DNA from 3 places in the Nonomuraea sp. NPDC050786 genome. Region 1 is predicted to be linked to each of the others. Evidence: predicted binding sites of a transcription regulator. Region 1 holds the regulator's gene; each other region holds the start of a gene.
The links. The regulator HrcA, encoded in region 1, represses chaperone genes, less so after heat shock. The targets are predictions, from matches to a motif close to TTGGCACTCTCNNNNNGAGAGTGCCAA.
Positions count from the first base shown of each region.

Region 2: a site for HrcA is predicted at 2,671-2,697, ahead of AB0H84_RS06140 (DNA starvation/stationary phase protection protein). Genes of this name have one in related genera too.
Region 3: a site for HrcA is predicted at 3,775-3,801, ahead of groES (co-chaperone GroES). Genes of this name have one in related genera too.

Region 1 covers NZ_JBFAHJ010000012.1:108,188-113,481, forward strand. The annotation lists gene AB0H84_RS22955 (hypothetical protein) at 1-92, shown strand, start outside; gene AB0H84_RS22960 (16S rRNA (uracil(1498)-N(3))-methyltransferase) at 100-825, opposite strand; gene dnaJ (molecular chaperone DnaJ) at 827-1,966, opposite strand; gene hrcA (heat-inducible transcriptional repressor HrcA) at 1,978-2,991, opposite strand; gene AB0H84_RS22975 (hypothetical protein) at 3,462-3,950, shown strand; gene AB0H84_RS22980 (DUF3097 domain-containing protein) at 3,968-4,774, shown strand; gene AB0H84_RS22985 (DUF4870 domain-containing protein) at 4,771-5,294, shown strand, end outside.
Region 2 covers NZ_JBFAHJ010000002.1:378,757-384,050, forward strand. The annotation lists gene AB0H84_RS06125 (MMPL family transporter) at 1-234, opposite strand, end outside; gene AB0H84_RS06130 (TetR/AcrR family transcriptional regulator) at 332-928, shown strand; gene AB0H84_RS06135 (alkaline phosphatase PhoX) at 929-1,951, opposite strand; gene AB0H84_RS06140 (DNA starvation/stationary phase protection protein) at 2,128-2,595, opposite strand; gene AB0H84_RS06145 (MerR family transcriptional regulator) at 2,707-4,029, shown strand; gene AB0H84_RS06150 (VIT domain-containing protein) at 4,026-5,294, shown strand, end outside.
Region 3 covers NZ_JBFAHJ010000030.1:100,530-105,823, forward strand. The annotation lists gene AB0H84_RS40230 (hypothetical protein) at 1-246, shown strand, start outside; gene AB0H84_RS40235 (hypothetical protein) at 372-713, shown strand; gene groL (chaperonin GroEL) at 1,683-3,302, opposite strand; gene groES (co-chaperone GroES) at 3,374-3,688, opposite strand; gene AB0H84_RS40250 (class I SAM-dependent methyltransferase) at 3,915-5,111, shown strand.

The sequences.
Region 1 (5,294 bases):
CGGTCGATGAGTGCCCGCCCGACGACGACATCACCGAGACCCCCGCCGACGTGGCCAGCCCGTTGGTGGACGCCTCCCACACGACGCCCTGAAAGGGCTTTACCAGCGTCCGGTACGTGTGAGCAGCACGGAGGCCGCCGCCACCCCCGCCGTGGACGTACGCAGCACCGTCGGCCCCAGCAGCACGGGCACCGCCTTGGCCGCCCGGAACCCGGCCAGCTCCGCCTCCGAGACGCCGCCCTCCGGCCCCACGACCACCACGATGTCGCCCGACGCGGGCAGCGCCACGCCGGACAGCGGCTCCGCCGCCTCCTCGTGCAGGACCAGCCCCAGCGCCGCGCCCGCCAGCAGGTCCTCGACCCGGGCGGTGGTGGCGGGCTCCGTCACTTCGGGCAGGTGGAACCGGCGGGCCTGCTTGCCCGCCTCGCGGGCGGTGGAGCGCCAGCGATGCAGCGCCTTGGCGACCTTGTCGCCCTTCCACTGGGTGATGCTGCGCGAGGCAGCCCACGGCACGATGACGTCGACGCCCGCCTCGGTCATCATCTCGACCGCCAGCTCGCCCCTGTCGCCCTTGGGCAGCCCCTGGACGACGACCAGCCGCGGCTCGGGCGGCTCGACCTCGTAGCGGCGCAGGACGTCGAGCCGGAGTGAGTCCTTCAGCGCCTCGCGCACGACGCACTCGGCGACCGTGCCGGCGCCGTCCGTCAGATCGACCCGCTCACCGGCTCGCAGGCGGCGCACGGAGGCCGCGTGCCGCCCCTCGGGACCGGCGAGCGTCAGCTCGGGACCGTCCAGCTCCTCGGACAGGAACACCGGGACGGTCACGTCACCTGCCGTTGAAGGCGTCGCGCAGCCGGGAGAAGAAGCCCTGCTGGCCGGGGGCGAACTTGCCCGGCGGCCGCTCCTCGCCCCGCTGCTTGGCGAACTCGCGCAGCAGCTCCTCCTGCGCCGGGTCGAGACGGGTCGGGGTCTCGACGTTGACGTGGATCAGCAGGTCGCCGCGGCCGGACTCGTTGAGCCGCTGCACGCCCCGCCCGAACATGGTGATGACCTGGCCCGACTGCGTGCCCGGGCGGACGTCGACCTCCTCGGAGCCGTCGAGCGTCTCCACCGCCAGGATGGTGCCGAGCGCGGCGGCGGTCATCGGGATCTGCACGGTGCAGTGGAGATCGTCGCCGCGCCGCTCGAAGATCTCGTGAGCACGCTCGACGATCTCCAGGAACAGGTCTCCGGGCGGGCCGCCGCCGGGGCCGACCTCGCCCTCGCCGGCGAGCTGGATGTGGGTGCCGTCCTCGACGCCCGCGGGGATGCGGACCTTGATCGTACGGCGGGTGCGCACCCGGCCGTCGCCGGAGCACTCCTGGCAGGGGTGGCGGATGATGGTGCCGAACCCGCCGCACTGCGGGCACGGCCGCGAGGTCATGACCTGGCCCAGGAACGACCGGGTGACCTGGGAGATCTCGCCGCGCCCGCTGCACATGTCGCAGGTGTCGGGATGCGTGCCGGGCGCCGCGCCCGCCCCGTGGCAGACCTCGCAGAGCACGGCCGTGTCGACGACCAGCTCGCGGGTGGTGCCGAACGCCGTCTCGCGCAGGTCGAGCTCGACCCGGATGGTGGCGTTGCGGCCCCTGCGGGCACGCGAGCGCGGCCCCCTGGCGCCCGTGGCGGTGCCGAAGAAGGCGTCCATGATGTCGCTGAACGGGAAGCCCGCTCCGAAGCCGCCGGCACCCGCGCCTGCTCCCGCTCCGCCGAACGGGTCGCCACCCAGGTCGTACATCTGGCGCTTGTTCGGGTCGGACAGCACCTCGTAGGCCTGCGTGATCTCCTTGAACCGCTCCTGGGTCTCAGGATCGGGGTTCACGTCGGGATGCAGCTCGCGGGCCAGGCGGCGGTACGCCTTCTTGATCTCGTCCTGACTGGCGTCACGGCGCACCCCGAGGGTGGCGTAGTAGTCGCTGTTTGCCACTTATCGACCTCTTATGATGCAGCCAGGATCTGGCTGACGTAGCGTGCCACCGCGCGCACGGCGCCCATCGTAACCGGGTAGTCCATCCTGGTCGGTCCCAGCACGCCGAGCCGGGCCAGCTGGTTGTCGCCAGAACCGTATCCGGTCGCGACGATGGATGTCCCCCGCAGGTAGGGGTTTTCGGAGCCGATGCGCACGGTGAGCGCGGACGGGGTGTCGTTGGTAGTCTCGCCAAGCAGCCGCATGAGCACGACCTGCTCCTCCAGCGCCTCGAGCACGTCGCGCAGGCCGGTCGTGAAGTCGGCGCCCGCGAGGTTCGCCGCGCCGGCGAACACGATCTTCTCGTCGTGCCGCTCGACCAGCGTCTCCAGCAGCACCGACAGGATCGTGGCCGCCGCGGGCCGGTCTTCGACAGGCAGCCGCTCGGGCATGTCGGCGACGAGCTCGGGCACGTTGCTCAGGCCGCAGCCGTCGAGGGAGGCGTTGAACACCGCGCGCAGGTGGGCGATGCGGGTGTCATCCACGGCCTCGGGCAGCTCGATCACCCGCTGCTCGACGCGGCCGGTGTTGGTGATCAGCACGAGCATGACCCGCCGCTCGTTGAGCGGCACCAGCTCGACGTGCCTGACCGTCGAACGCGTCAGCGTCGGGTACTGCACGACCGCCACCTGCCTGGTCAGCTGCGCGAGCAGCCGGACCGTGCGGGTGACCACGTCGTCGAGGTCGACCGCGCCCGCGAGGAACGTCTCGATCGCCCTGCGCTCGGCCGCCGACAGCGGCTTGACCTGCGAGAGCCGGTCGACGAACAGGCGGTAGCCCTTGTCCGTCGGCACGCGGCCCGCGCTGGTGTGCGGCTGGGTGATGTAGCCCTCCTCCTCCAGCGCGGCCATGTCGTTCCTGACCGTCGCCGGGGAGACCTTCAGGTTGTGGCGCTCGGCGAGCGCCTTGGAGCCCACCGGTTCGTTGGTGGACACGTAGTCTTCGACAATGGCGCGGAGCACCGCCAGCTTCCGATCGTCGAGCACGTGCTCACCTCCTGCCTCTGCCATTCGAGGAACGCAACCATCTAGCACTCTGTGTTCCTGAGTGCCAAGTGTACGGCTCTCGCCCACAAGGTGCGATAACAGCAAGTCGCAACCTGGCTCCTAGCTTCTTACAAGGGGCAAGTACCACACTTGCCGACATGAGCGACAATTCACCCCCTCCGCCTTACGGCCCGCAGCCCGGCTCCCAGCCGGGTTACGGCCCTCAACCCGGGTCCCAGCCCGGTTACGGCCCTCAGCCCGGGTCCCAGCCGGGCTACGGGCCACCTCCGCCGCAGTACGGGCCTGCGCCGCAGTACGGCCCGCCACCGCAGTACGGCCCGCCGTCTCAATACGGCCCACCTCCTCAGTACGGACAATACGGCCAACAACCCCAATTTCCCCCTCGAATCGACTCGAAAGCCATCAAGCCGCGCCTGTGGTGGATCGGACTGGTCTGGGGCATCTTCGTCGTGTGCGCGATCGCCGGTGTCGTGGTGTTCTCCACGGGCCTGGTGAACAGCGTGAGCGACCTGGCCCCGAACAGGACATTCGCGTCCGGCGAACGCGTGACGATCCCGGTCGACCCGGCGGACCGGCCCGCGATCTACCTGTCCAGCGACACGCAGGTCAACTACGTGTGCGAGATCTCCAGCCCGGCCAAGCTCGCCAAGACCGCGGGCACGCAGAAGGTCACGTCCGGATCCGTCACCTGGGTGGAGCTCTTCGTGGTCAACGCCCCGTCCAAGGGCGACTACCAGCTCATCTGCACCACCCCGGAGCAGGCCGACGTGCGGTACGGCGTGGGCCGCCCGCTGGCCTCGGCCGCGGGCGGCATCGCCGGCGGGGTGGCCGCGCTCCTCCTGATCCCGGGCGCGGGGCTGCTCGTCGCCGTCATCGGCACGGTCGTCGTCCTGGTACGCCGTAGCGGCGCGCGCAAGCGCCTTGCGGTCGCCGGGTGATTTGCTACGGTCCCCGTGTGTACGAGGGCGATGTGCTGGCGGGAAATTGGCGGCGGCCGGGGAAGGGCAAGATCCCCCACGTGCCTGCCGAGTTGGACCTGGTCGTGGAGGACGCCGACAGCGGCTTCTGCGGCGCGGTGGTGGCCTGCGACAAGGAGGCCGTGACGCTCGAAGACCGGTTCGGCAAGCGCCGCCTGTTCCCGCTCGCGCCCGCCGCGTTCCTGCTGGAGGGCAAGCCCGTGACGCTGGTACGCCCGGCGGCGGCCCCCGCGGCCCCCCGGCGCAGCGCGTCCGGCTCGATCGCCGTGGAGGGGCTGCGGGCGAGGGTCGCGAGGGAGAGCCGGATCTACGTGGAGGGCGTGCACGACGCCGCCCTGGTCGAGAAGATCTGGGGCCATGACCTGCGGGTAGAGGGGGTCGTGGTCGAATACCTGGAGGGCGTGGACCACCTGCCGGCCATCGTGGCGGAGTTCGGCCCGGAGCCGGGGCGCCGGCTGGGGGTGCTGGTGGACCATCTCGTGCCCGGCTCCAAGGAGAGCAGGATCGCGGCCGAGATCACCTCGCCGGACGTGCTCGTCGTGGGGCATCCGTTCGTCGACATCTGGGAGGCGGTCAAGCCGTCCGTGCTGCGCATCCCGGCCTGGCCGGCCGTGCCGCGCGGGGTGCCGTGGAAAGAGGGCGTGATCGACGCCTTGGGCTGGCGCATGGAGCCCGCGGAGGCGTGGCGGCGGATCCTCGGCTCCGTCTCCACGTACGCAGACCTGGAGCCGGAACTCCTCGGCCGGGTCGAGGAACTGATCGACTTCGTTACGGAGGCACCATGAGCCAGGACCCGCCGCAGCCGGCGCCGGACGACGACGCCACCCGCTTCGTCCCACCTTCGGACATCCCGCCCAGCCAGGGCTCCGGCCCTCAGCAGCCGGACTACGGCCGGCAACCCGGCTCCGAGCTCGGCTACGGTGAGCAGCTGGGCTACGGGCAGCAACCCAGTTCTCAGCCCGGCTACGGACAGCAAGGTTACGGACAGTCGGGCTACGGTCAGCCTGGCTATGGTCAGGCCGGTTACGGACAACCGGGCTACGGCCAGCCAAGCTCAGGTGACCAGCCCGGTTACGGCCAGCCGGGTTACGGCCAGCCTGGTTACGGTCAGCCCGGTTACGGCCAGCAACCCCCGAGCTATCCCCCTCCCCCGCCGCCCGGTTACGGCCCGCCACCGCAGCCCGGCTACGGGTACGCCCGGCCCCCGGGAGAGCCGTACGTCCCCGGCAGGTTCGGCCCCCGTCCGGGCACCGACGACACCACCATGGCGATGCTCTCGCACCTGCTCGGCCTGCTGGTCTCGTG
Region 2 (5,294 bases), on a different contig from region 1:
GAAGCGCCGGCCCAGCTCGGCCTGCGCCCGGTCGGACTCGCTCCCGGGCGCCTCGAACCTGGCCAGCGACAGCCGCGGCACCGCCCCCGCCGCCAGCGCCGCGGCCACGACGAGCACGACGGCGGACAGCGCCAGCACGATCCTGCGGCGGCGTACGAGGAGGAAGCCCAGCCGGCGCAGCGGCGGGCCGCCCGTCTCCTCGCGAGCCGGCCGGACCTGCGTGTTCATCGCCATGTTCGCCTCCCCGTCAAGCAAACCCGGTAAACTGCTCGTGTTTCGTTGCCGAACCAGAAATACAAGTAAATGCTCGCATTTGTCAACGAGGAGACCCATGCCTGAACGCACGGTCCGCCGGCAGGCGCGTGGCCTGAAGCGCATGGCGGAGATCCTCGACGCCGCCGAGTCGGTGATCGCCGAGGTGGGCTATCCGGACATGACGACGAACCACGTCGCCGCGCGGGCGGAGATGTCCCCGGGGTCGCTGTACCAGTTCTTCCGCAACAAGGAGGAGATCCTGGACGGGCTGGTGGCCCGCTACACGGTCGACCGCCAGGAGTTCTGGGCCGCCCGGCTGGCCGCCGTCACCCCGGAGGTGCCGCTGGAGGCGCTGGTGGGGCAGCTCGTGGACGAGAGCGTCCGGTTCAAGAGCGCGTCACCGGCGTACTGGTCGCTGCTGTACGGGACGGCGACGGGCGATCAGCTGGCCGCGGCGTCGCAGCGTCTCCACGCCGACATCTCCCGGCAGGTCGCCGCCATGCTGCGCCGCCGCTCCCCCGGCCTGCCGGAGGAGCGCGCGGCGCTGATGGGGACGATGGCGGTGGCCATGGTGAAGGCGGTGATGCCGCTGGTGACCTCCGCGCCGCCCGAGCGCGGCGCGGAGCTGGTGGCGGAGCTGAAGGTCATGCTGGTGCGCTATCTGACCGCTTGATCAGGCGCGGAACGGCCCCGCCACCTCGAACGTGTGGCCCTCGGCGCGGCCGCGCCTGGCCGAGAAGTAGAGCCGCTCGCCGCCCGGCGAGAAGGCCAGCCCGGTCAGCTCCGCCCCTGGGCGCCCCTCGAGCCTGAGGAACGGCGTGACCGCGCGGTCGGGGGTGATGACGTCGATCTCCGTCGTCTCCCTGGCCACGTACAGGTCGCCCGAGGGAGCGGCGGTGATGGCGCGCACGCCCTCGCAGAGCCGGTCGAGCGTGGCGGTCTGCGCGTCGTAGGCCCACAGGCCCGTGTCGCCCTTGGTGGTGAAGTAGCACACGCCGCCCGCGTAGTGGCAGCCGTCGCCGCCGTCGAAGTGGCGGGCGTCCTCGACCTGGTGGCGGGCCGCCGTGACCAGGGCCGCCGGTGACGGCACCGCCTGCCAGCGCCCCGCCGAGCACAGGACCTCGAGCGTGCCCTCCGTCAGGTCGCCCCAGTCGCCGGGCCTGAACCGGTAGAAGCAGCCGTCGGGCTCGTCCTCGGTCATGTAGATCACGCGCCGCTCCGGGTCGCAGGCGGCGGCCTCGTGCCTGAAGCGGCCCATGGCCAGGCGGGGGCGCGCGGCCCGCGCGCCGTAGGGGTCGCACTCGAAGACGCGGCCGCGGTCGCCGAGCTCGCACGACAGCCAGGTGTGCCACGGCGTGGCGCCACCCGCGCAGTTGAGGTCGGTGCCCGACAGGATGCGGTACGCGTCGCCGACCGTGCCGTCGGGCCGGAAGCGCAGCGCCGAGGCGCCGCCGAGCAGCGGGAGCTCGGAGTTGGACACGTAGATCCAGCCGGCGCCGTCGGGGAAGCAGGCGCCGCCGTCGGGAGCGGCGTGCCAGGTCAGCCCGGCGACCTTCTGGCCCGAAGTGGCCACCACCCTGCCGGTGAAGCCGGCGGGCAGCGCGAGGCCGTCCGCGCCCGGCAGGCCGAGCGGACCGTACGGGCTGGTGCCGCCCCGCCAGAGCGGGCCCGTGCGGAGGAGAGTCTTGTGGGACATCGTGGGGCCTCCCTCTAGGTGCCACGCTAGTCGACCGCACCGACATGAATGACAGGGACTCGCGACATCAAACTCTGCGCAAACGTGCTGCCGTCCGGCGTGCCGAAGCCCGGGGCCCCGAACGGGCTCCCGGGCTTTCCGGCAGGTCAGGTCAGTGCGGATCAGGCCCGTGCGGATCAGGCCATGGCCTGGAACATCCAGTGCTGCTTGTCGATGTCCTGCGCCACCGCGATGAGCAGGTCCTGACTGACCGGGTCGGCCTCCTCGGTCGTCCGGACACGCTCGTGCATCCGCTTGCTGACGCCGTCCAGAAGGCCGGTGATCATCGCCACCACCTTGCCGTCCTCCAGCCAGCCGGACTCCGGCTGCTGGAGCTTCGTGGCCCTGGCGACCGTGGCGGAACGGCCGTCCGGGTTGGCGCCGATCGCGACGGCGCGTTCTGCGACGGTGTCCATGTGCGTTCTGGCCAGGTCGGTGAGCTCGTCGAGCTGGAGATGGATCGAGCGGAAGTGCGGGCCGATGAGGTTCCAGTGTGCTTGCTTGGCGACCAGCGAGAGGTCGATGAGATCGACCAGGGCGCCCTGCAGAGCCTCCGCGACGGTGTTCTTGGCCTCGCCCGCAAGGGGGCCGGTAATCACAGCCATGTCGCATTCCTCCCCTGTAAGTAGGACTTTCCCTATTTAGAACGACAACGACCGAGCGGGCATTCCATGCTGTTGTTGACAGTGTAATAATGACAGTGTCATGGTGGAGGTATGAGCGACACCTGGACCATCGGCGAACTGGCCGAGCACGCGGCGCGCGCCCTGCGCAGCGGCGCGGCACCTGCCAACGGCCGGGTCCGCGACGTGCCCGGAGAGCGGCTGATCAGGTGGTACACGACGATCGGCCTGGTGGACCCGCCTCTGACCAGGCGTGGCAGGATCGCCCAGTACGGCCGGAGACACCTGCTGCAGCTCGTGGCCGTCAAGCGCCTGCAGGCGGCCGGCCACTCGATCGCCCAGATCCAGGCGGCCCTGACCGGCGCCACGGACCGCATGCTGGAGGCCACGGCCGGTCTGGCCCCCGCCCCCGGCTCACCGGACGGGCCCTCCCACTCCAGCCCGGGACCCATGACGTCGAGCGACGCGCTGGGACCTGACATCGCCGTCGGGCCGGGCGCCACCCCGAGACCGGCCGCCGCTCCGAGGCCGGACACGACACCTCGGGCGGACGCGGCGCCCAGCACCGGTGGGGCGGCTTGGCTGGAGGACGCGCTGCACGGCGAGGCGCCGCTGAGGCACGGGCCGGCGGCCGCCTACCACGCGAGGCCGGAAGCCGACGCCACGCACGACGGCACCGGTGCCACGCACGCCGATCCGCGACGCGACACCCGCGCCGCTCACGACGGCGCCGGACCGGGCACCGATGCCCGAACGGACGATGCAGGCGCTGCTACCGGCACCGATGCCGAGCGTGGCAGCGCCGCAGGCAAGCACAGCACCGTCGAGCGCCGGGATGCCCAGCACGGTGCGACCGAGCGGCGCGCGACTGAGCGCGACACCGCCCAGCCCGACGCGCCCGACCCCAGCGCGGCTCAGCGCGACACCACCCAGCCCGACGCGCCCGAGCGCAGCGCGGCTCAGCCTGACCCCGCCCAGCCTGACGCGACGGAGCGCAGTGCGGCCGAGCTTGATGCGATGTGGGCCGATGACGACGTGGCACAGGCCACGACCGGCGCCGAGTACCCCGGAGACGGCGCAGCGCGGGCCGGTGGGGAGCACACCAGGGGGCGGTTCTGGGCTGATCGGCACGGGCAGGCGGCCGCACGGGCTCCGGGGGCGGCCGGTCAAGGGACTACTGGTCAAGGGACTACTGGTCAAGGGACTACTGGTCAAGGGACAACTGGTCCATGGGCTCCCGGTCAAGGGGCGGCCCACGAGGGACCGGCTGCCCCGGTGGTCACAGGGGTCAGGCTGGCGGACGGGGTGCGGCTCGTGCTGGACGCGGGCCGGGTCCCCTCCGAGGAGGACGTTCAGGCGGTGCTCGCGGCGGCGGCGCCGCTGCTCGCGGTGCTCGAAGAGAGGGAACTCAGATGAACATCACTTCGCTGGAGCCCGCACGGTGCCTGCCGGTGCCGGAGGCCGGGTTCGGCGCGCTGCGGACGGAACGCGGCAACCTGCCGCTGGAGAGCGTGGACGTGGCCGCCGACATCTCAGGGCTCATCGCCGGGGTCGAGGTCACGCAGGGGTTCAGGAACCCGTTCGACGTCACGCTCGAGGCCACGTACGTCTTCCCGCTGCCTGACAGGGCGGCCGTCACCGCGTTCAGGATGGAGGCCGACGACCGGGTCGTCGAGGGCGTGCTGAAAGAGCGCGCCCAGGCCAGGGCCGACTACGACCAGGCGCTGCGCGAGGGCAGGCGGGCGGCGATCGCCGAGGAGGACCGGCCCGACGTGTTCACGATCAGGGTGGGCAACATCCTGCCCGGCGAGCGCGTCTCGGTCAGGCTGACCATGAGCCAGCCGCTGCCGTACGAGGACGGCGCGGCCACGTTCCGCTTCCCGCTGGTCGTGGCCCCGCGCTACATCCCGGGCAGCCCCATCGACGGCCCGCCCGTCGGCGACGGGGCCGCGCCCGACACCGACGCCGTGCCCGACGCGTCCCGGATCAGCCCGCCCGTCCTGCTGCCCGGCTTCCCCGACCCCGTGCGCCTGTCGCTGCGCGCGACCGTGGACGCGGCCGGGCTCGAGCTGCGCGAGCTGGCCTCCAGCCTGCACGTGGTCGAGGAGGAGGGCGACACGGTACGGCTGCGCCCGGGCGAGCGGCTCGACCGCGACTTCATCCTGCGGATGTCGTTCGACGCGTCCACGTCGCTGCAACTGGACGGGCGCGGGACGTTCGCGCTCACCGTCGTGCCGCCGCCGCTTCAGTCCACGCGCACGCCGCGCGACCTGGTGCTGGTGCTCGACCGCTCGGGCAGCATGGGCGGCTGGAAGATGGTCACCGCGCGCAGGGCCGCCGCCCGCATCGTCGACACGCTGACCGAGCAGGACAGGTTCGCGGTGCTGACGTTCGACTCCGTGGTGGAGGAGGCGTTCGAGGGGCTGGTGGAGGCGTCGGACCGCAACCGGTACCGCGCCGTCGAACACCTCGCCCGCGTGGACGCCCGGGGCGGCACCGAGCTGCTGGAGCCGCTGCGCCGGGCCATCGCGCTCCTAGGCTCCCGCGACGGGCGCGAACGCGTCGTGGTGCTGGTCACCGACGGCCAGGTGGGCCACGAGGACCAGATCCTGGAGCAGGTCGGCGGCGCGCTGTCGGCGATGCGCGTGCACACGGTCGGCATCGACCGCGCCGTGAACGCC
Region 3 (5,294 bases), on a different contig from region 1:
GGGTCGTACCCCAAGCCGAACTTCTACGTCTCCGTCAACGGCAGCACCGTCTTCTATCCGACCCAGACGGGCACGGCAGCCGCTCCCCCCGGATGCCAGCTGTCCCTATTCCTCTACGACGGTGAATACACCCACTCCGCCACCGTCACGAACGTCACCTTGTACGTGACGGGCGGCTGGTTCTATCCAGGCCAAACTTACAACAGCCGCACTAAATCCGTGACCTACGACAACCCCTACAACTGAGCCGTCCGAAAGCCGCGACCACACCGCCACCCGGCGTACGCGGCTGGGACACAACCCCGTCCGCGCAGGACGGTAGCCGAAAGTGCGCTCGCGCGCTGAACGTCCGACGAAAGTGGAGAGGCCAGATGGAATCTCGTACAGGCCGCCGCAGGAGAGCGCTCCTTTGGCGCGTATCGGCCGCGTCCCTTGTCACGGTGACGGCGCTCGGTCTCGGCGGCGTGACAGCCGACGCCGCCACCGATCAGTCCGCCGTGTCCTACACGGTTCCGCGTTCGGCGAGCGCGGTGGGCCAGGGCCGGACCTCGGACGTGGCCAAGCACAACGGCGCGCAGGAGGCCAGGGCGGCGGTGCTGGCGGCGGGTGGCGACTGCACGAACTGGTCGCAGAGCGATCGCGCTCTCTTCATTGCGCCGGACAGCTCCTGGTGGGTCTACGAAGTGACCGTCTCGGCCCTCTGCGTGCACTGACCCGTCGAACGGCCGAGAGCGGCTCTGGCGGCCACACCGCCGCCCGCGTCGGCTTCGAGCCGAACGCGGCTGCACCGATCATGCGGAACCAGAACATCGTCCACCTGGTCACCCCATCACCGGCTGGTACCAGACGGTCCCCGTCGCACTGTAACCGGCCACGTAACGCACGAAGGGCGTCCTCCGCGGGAGCGACGCCCTTCGCCTTGGATCAGCAAGATCTTTCTCACCGCCAATGGCTGTTACCACCAGGGGGCGGACCAAGTACGAGAGAAAGGGACAGTGGGGTGTGTTTGTCGGATGATGTAACTCTCCACCTGGGTTTGATCGCGGCTTGATGAACACGGCCGTTCGCCAGACCCGCCGGCCATGCACACGCGGCTCCCCCAGCCCGGACGGTCGGAGCGTGGCGCAGGCCTACCGGCCCTTGCCCCATGGGAACCGGTCCGCTCATGGAGCCTGGTGACGCTGGGAGCCCAGTAACCCGCGGCTGGACTGGCTGGAAGAGCTCACCGCCGGCCACGGCATCCCGACCCGCTGGATGGGCGGCGGCACGCTGGATGGCCTGGCCGCCGACAACCCCGCCCTGGTGGAGTGACTACTTCGGCGATGGAGGACAGCGCCTGGCCCGGCTGATGGCTGACGCGCTCCAGGGCGGCCGCGACCTGCCTCTTAGTTCGAAGACCACCGATGACACCGAACTAAAGTGAACACCGGCCGCCTCCTCCGCGGCCAACCAGGCCGTGGTGCTCCCGCTCTCGGCGGCGAGCCGGGGAGTTCGGGTCGCGGCCCGCTTACTGGGCGGCGGTCTGCCTGCTGCCGTCGTCGGCACACGTGTTGACGCTACGCGACCTGGGCTGGTGAGCGGCACCAGTCGTCAAAGGGCAGGGCGGGAACCGGTGGCCATAAATGCCGCACGGCCCGCACCCCCTGAAGGGTGCGGGCCGTGACGAGCGGAAGGGGGACGGGTCAGTGGCCGTGGCCGTGACCGTGACCCTGGCCGGCGGCCGGGGCCTCCTCCTCGGGCTTGTCGACCACGAGCGCCTCGGTCGTGAGCAGCATGCCCGCGATCGACGCCGCGTTCTGCACGGCGGAGCGCGTGACCTTCACCGGGTCGATGACACCCTGCGCGATCAGGTCGCCGTACTCGCCGGTCGCGGCGTTGAGGCCGTGGCCGGCCTCCAGCTCGGCGACCTTGTGGGTGACCACGTAGCCCTCGAGACCGGCGTTCTCGGCGATCCAGCGGGCCGGCTCGACCAGGGCGCGGCGGACGACGCCGACACCCGTGGCCTCGTCGCCCGACAGGCCGAGGTCGTCGAGGCCCTTGGAGACGTGGATGAGCGCGGAGCCACCGCCGGAGACGATGCCCTCCTCGATCGCGGCGCGGGTCGCGGAGATCGCGTCCTCGAGGCGGTGCTTCTTCTCCTTCAGCTCCACCTCGGTGGCGGCGCCGACACGCAGCACGCACACACCGCCGGCGAGCTTGGCCAGGCGCTCCTGCAGCTTCTCGCGGTCCCAGTCGGAGTCGGACTGCTCGATGGCGAGCCTGATCTCCTTGACGCGGTCCTCGATGGCCTGCGCGTCACCGGCGCCGTCGACGATGGTGGTGTTGTCCTTCGTCACGACGACGCGGCGGGCCTGGCCGAGCACCTCGAGACCGACGTGCTCCAGCTTGAGGCCGACCTCCTCGCTGACGACCTGGCCGCCGGTGAGGATGGCCATGTCCTGCAGCATCGCCTTGCGGCGGTCACCGAAGCCGGGGGCCTTGACCGCGACGGAGGTGAACGTGCCGCGGATCTTGTTGGTGACCAGGACGGCCAGGGCCTCGCCCTCGACGTCCTCGGCGACCACGAGCAGCGGCTTCTTCGTCTGGGCGATCTTCTCCAGCAGCGGCAGGAAGTCCGCGATGGAGGAGATCTTGCCCTGGGTGAGCAGGATGTAGGCGTCCTCGAGGACGGACTCCATCCGCTCGGGGTCGGTCACCATGTACTGCGACACGTAGCCCTTGTCGAACTGCATGCCCTCGGTGAACTCGAGCTCCATGCCCATGGCGTTGGACTCTTCGACGGTGAGCACACCGTCCTTGCCCACCTTGTCGAACGCCTCGGCGATCAGGTCGCCGATCTGCGCGTCCTGGGCGGAGATCGTCGCAACGTTGGCTATCTCCTTCTTGTCCTCGACCGGGCGGGCGCTGGCGAGCAGCTTGTCGCTGATCTCCTTGGCGGCCTTGTCGATGCCGCGCTTGAGCGACAGGGGCGAGGCGCCGGCGGCCACGTTGCGCAGGCCCTCGCGGACCATGGCCTGGGCCAGGACGGTCGCGGTGGTGGTGCCGTCACCCGCGATGTCGTTGGTCTTGGTGGCAACTTCCTTGGCGAGCTGGGCGCCGAGGTTCTCGTAGCGCTCCTCCAGCTCGATCTCACGAGCGATGGTGACGCCGTCGTTCGTGATCGTCGGTGCACCGAACTTCTTGTCGATGACGACGTTGCGGCCGCGCGGGCCGAGGGTTACCTTCACGGCGTCCGCGAGGGCGTTGACACCGCGCTCAAGCGCGCGGCGGGCACCCTCGTCGAACTCCAGGATCTTCGCCATTGCTGAAAGTCCTCTCCTAGCGTCGAAAGCCCCGGCCGCCCTCAAGAGCGCCCGGGGCCCGACACACCGGCTTACTTCTCGATGATCGCGAGAACGTCGCGGGCGGAGAGCACGAGGTACTCCTCGCCGCCGTACTTGACCTCGGTGCCGCCGTACTTGCTGTAGAGGACGATGTCGCCCTCCGAGACGTCGAGCGGAATCCGCTTGTCGCCGTCCTCATCCCAGTTGCCCGGGCCCACCGCGAGGACCTTGCCCTCCTGCGGCTTCTCCTTGGCGGTGTCAGGGATGACCAGGCCGGAAGCGGTGGTCTGCTCAGCCTCAAGCGGCTGGACCACGATGCGGTCGCCGAGCGGCTTAACGGGAACCTTAGTGGCGGTCGTCACGATCGGACCTCCCCTTCAGATTTGAATGATCTAGAAGAGGCGACCAGCTGGGCCTGCCGTCGCGGGTGTCAGACCTGCCTCGTCGCACGTTGGCACTCTCAAGGGGAGAGTGCCAACAGGAAACATATGCAAGAGGGGCTTGACAGTCAACACGAACGCGTCTGCTGAGAGCGATCAGCACCCCAACTGCTCTTTCCCACAGTACGCCCGCGGCCCAACCTGCCCGGGCATGGCACTAACGTCGGGTGATGTGGACCTCGACGCCTTCAAGGAGTTGCTGACCCCGCGCGGGCAGCGGGCCCTCGCGGAGGCCGGGGAGCTGGCAGGGGCCGATCCGGTCGCCGCCGCCACAAAGCTGCGCAAGACGTACGACCCCGCCCTCACCTCCGCCGCGCTGACCCAGGCCGGGCTGAGGGAGCGCGCCAGGGCCAAGTTCGGCGAGGACGCCGGCCGGATGTACTTCACGCCGCACGGCGTGGAGCAGTCCACCCGGGCGGAGGTCGCCGAGCACCGCGTCCGCCGCCTGATCGCGTCATGGCCGGATCCGCCCAGCGTGGTGGACGCGTGTTGCGGCATCGGCGGCGACTTCCTCGCGCTGGCCCGCGCCGGCTGTGCCGTGGCCGCCGTGGACACCGACCCGCTGACCGCCGCCGTGGCCAGGGCCAACGCCGAGGCGCTCGGGCTGGGCGACAGGGTGACGGTGTCCGTGGCGGACGCGGCCGGGGTCAGGCCGGAGGCGTACGACGTGCTGTTCGCCGACCCGGCCAGGCGGACGAGCAGGGGCAGGACATTCGATCCCATGGCCTACTCCCCGCCCTGGCCGGTGGTGCTCGACCTGGTCTCCAGGGCCTCCCGCGCGTGCGTCAAGGTCGCCCCGGGCATCCCGTACGAGTTCATCCCGGACGGCGCCGAGGCCGAGTGGGTCTCGTACAAGGGCGAGGTCAAGGAGGCCGCGCTCTGGACCGGCTTCCAGGGGGCGACGCGGCGCGCCACCCTGCTCCCCGGCGGGCACACGCTGACTGCGACGGGAGCCGAGGCCCAGGTCGGCCCGGTCGGCAGGTACGTCTACGAGCCGGACGGCGCGGCCATCCGGGCGCACCTCGTGGGCGAGGTGTCCGAAATCGTGGGCGGGCGCCTGCTCGACCCGTTGATCGCCTACATCACCGGGGACGAACCGATCGACACCCCATGGGCGGCCAGATATGAAATTTCGGACGTCATCCCGTTCTCGCTGAAAAAGCTGCGAGCGCTGCTCCGCGAGCGGCGAATCGGGAATGTCACCATCAAGAAGCGCGGCTCCGCCGTCGACATCGAACGCCTCAGATCGGACCTACGGCTGAATGGCGAAAAGTCCGCGGTAATCATCCTTACCCGGATCATTGATAAGCCGTCAGTCATCATCTGCGATGCTGCCCCACCTGCCTAAACCGGGCATTTTTCCGTTACCCACGATCTTTCCATTCGCCGCGTCCTGACCTTGATCGAAGGACTAAGGTGGGCGGGCGGGAGTTCTCCCCCTGATGCGGTTACCCGTGTTCTCGCTTCCATCTGCAAATCGGACCTATCCCCACCGCTGCGCGGCAGACCGTCGGCGAGCCAAAGGAGCTTT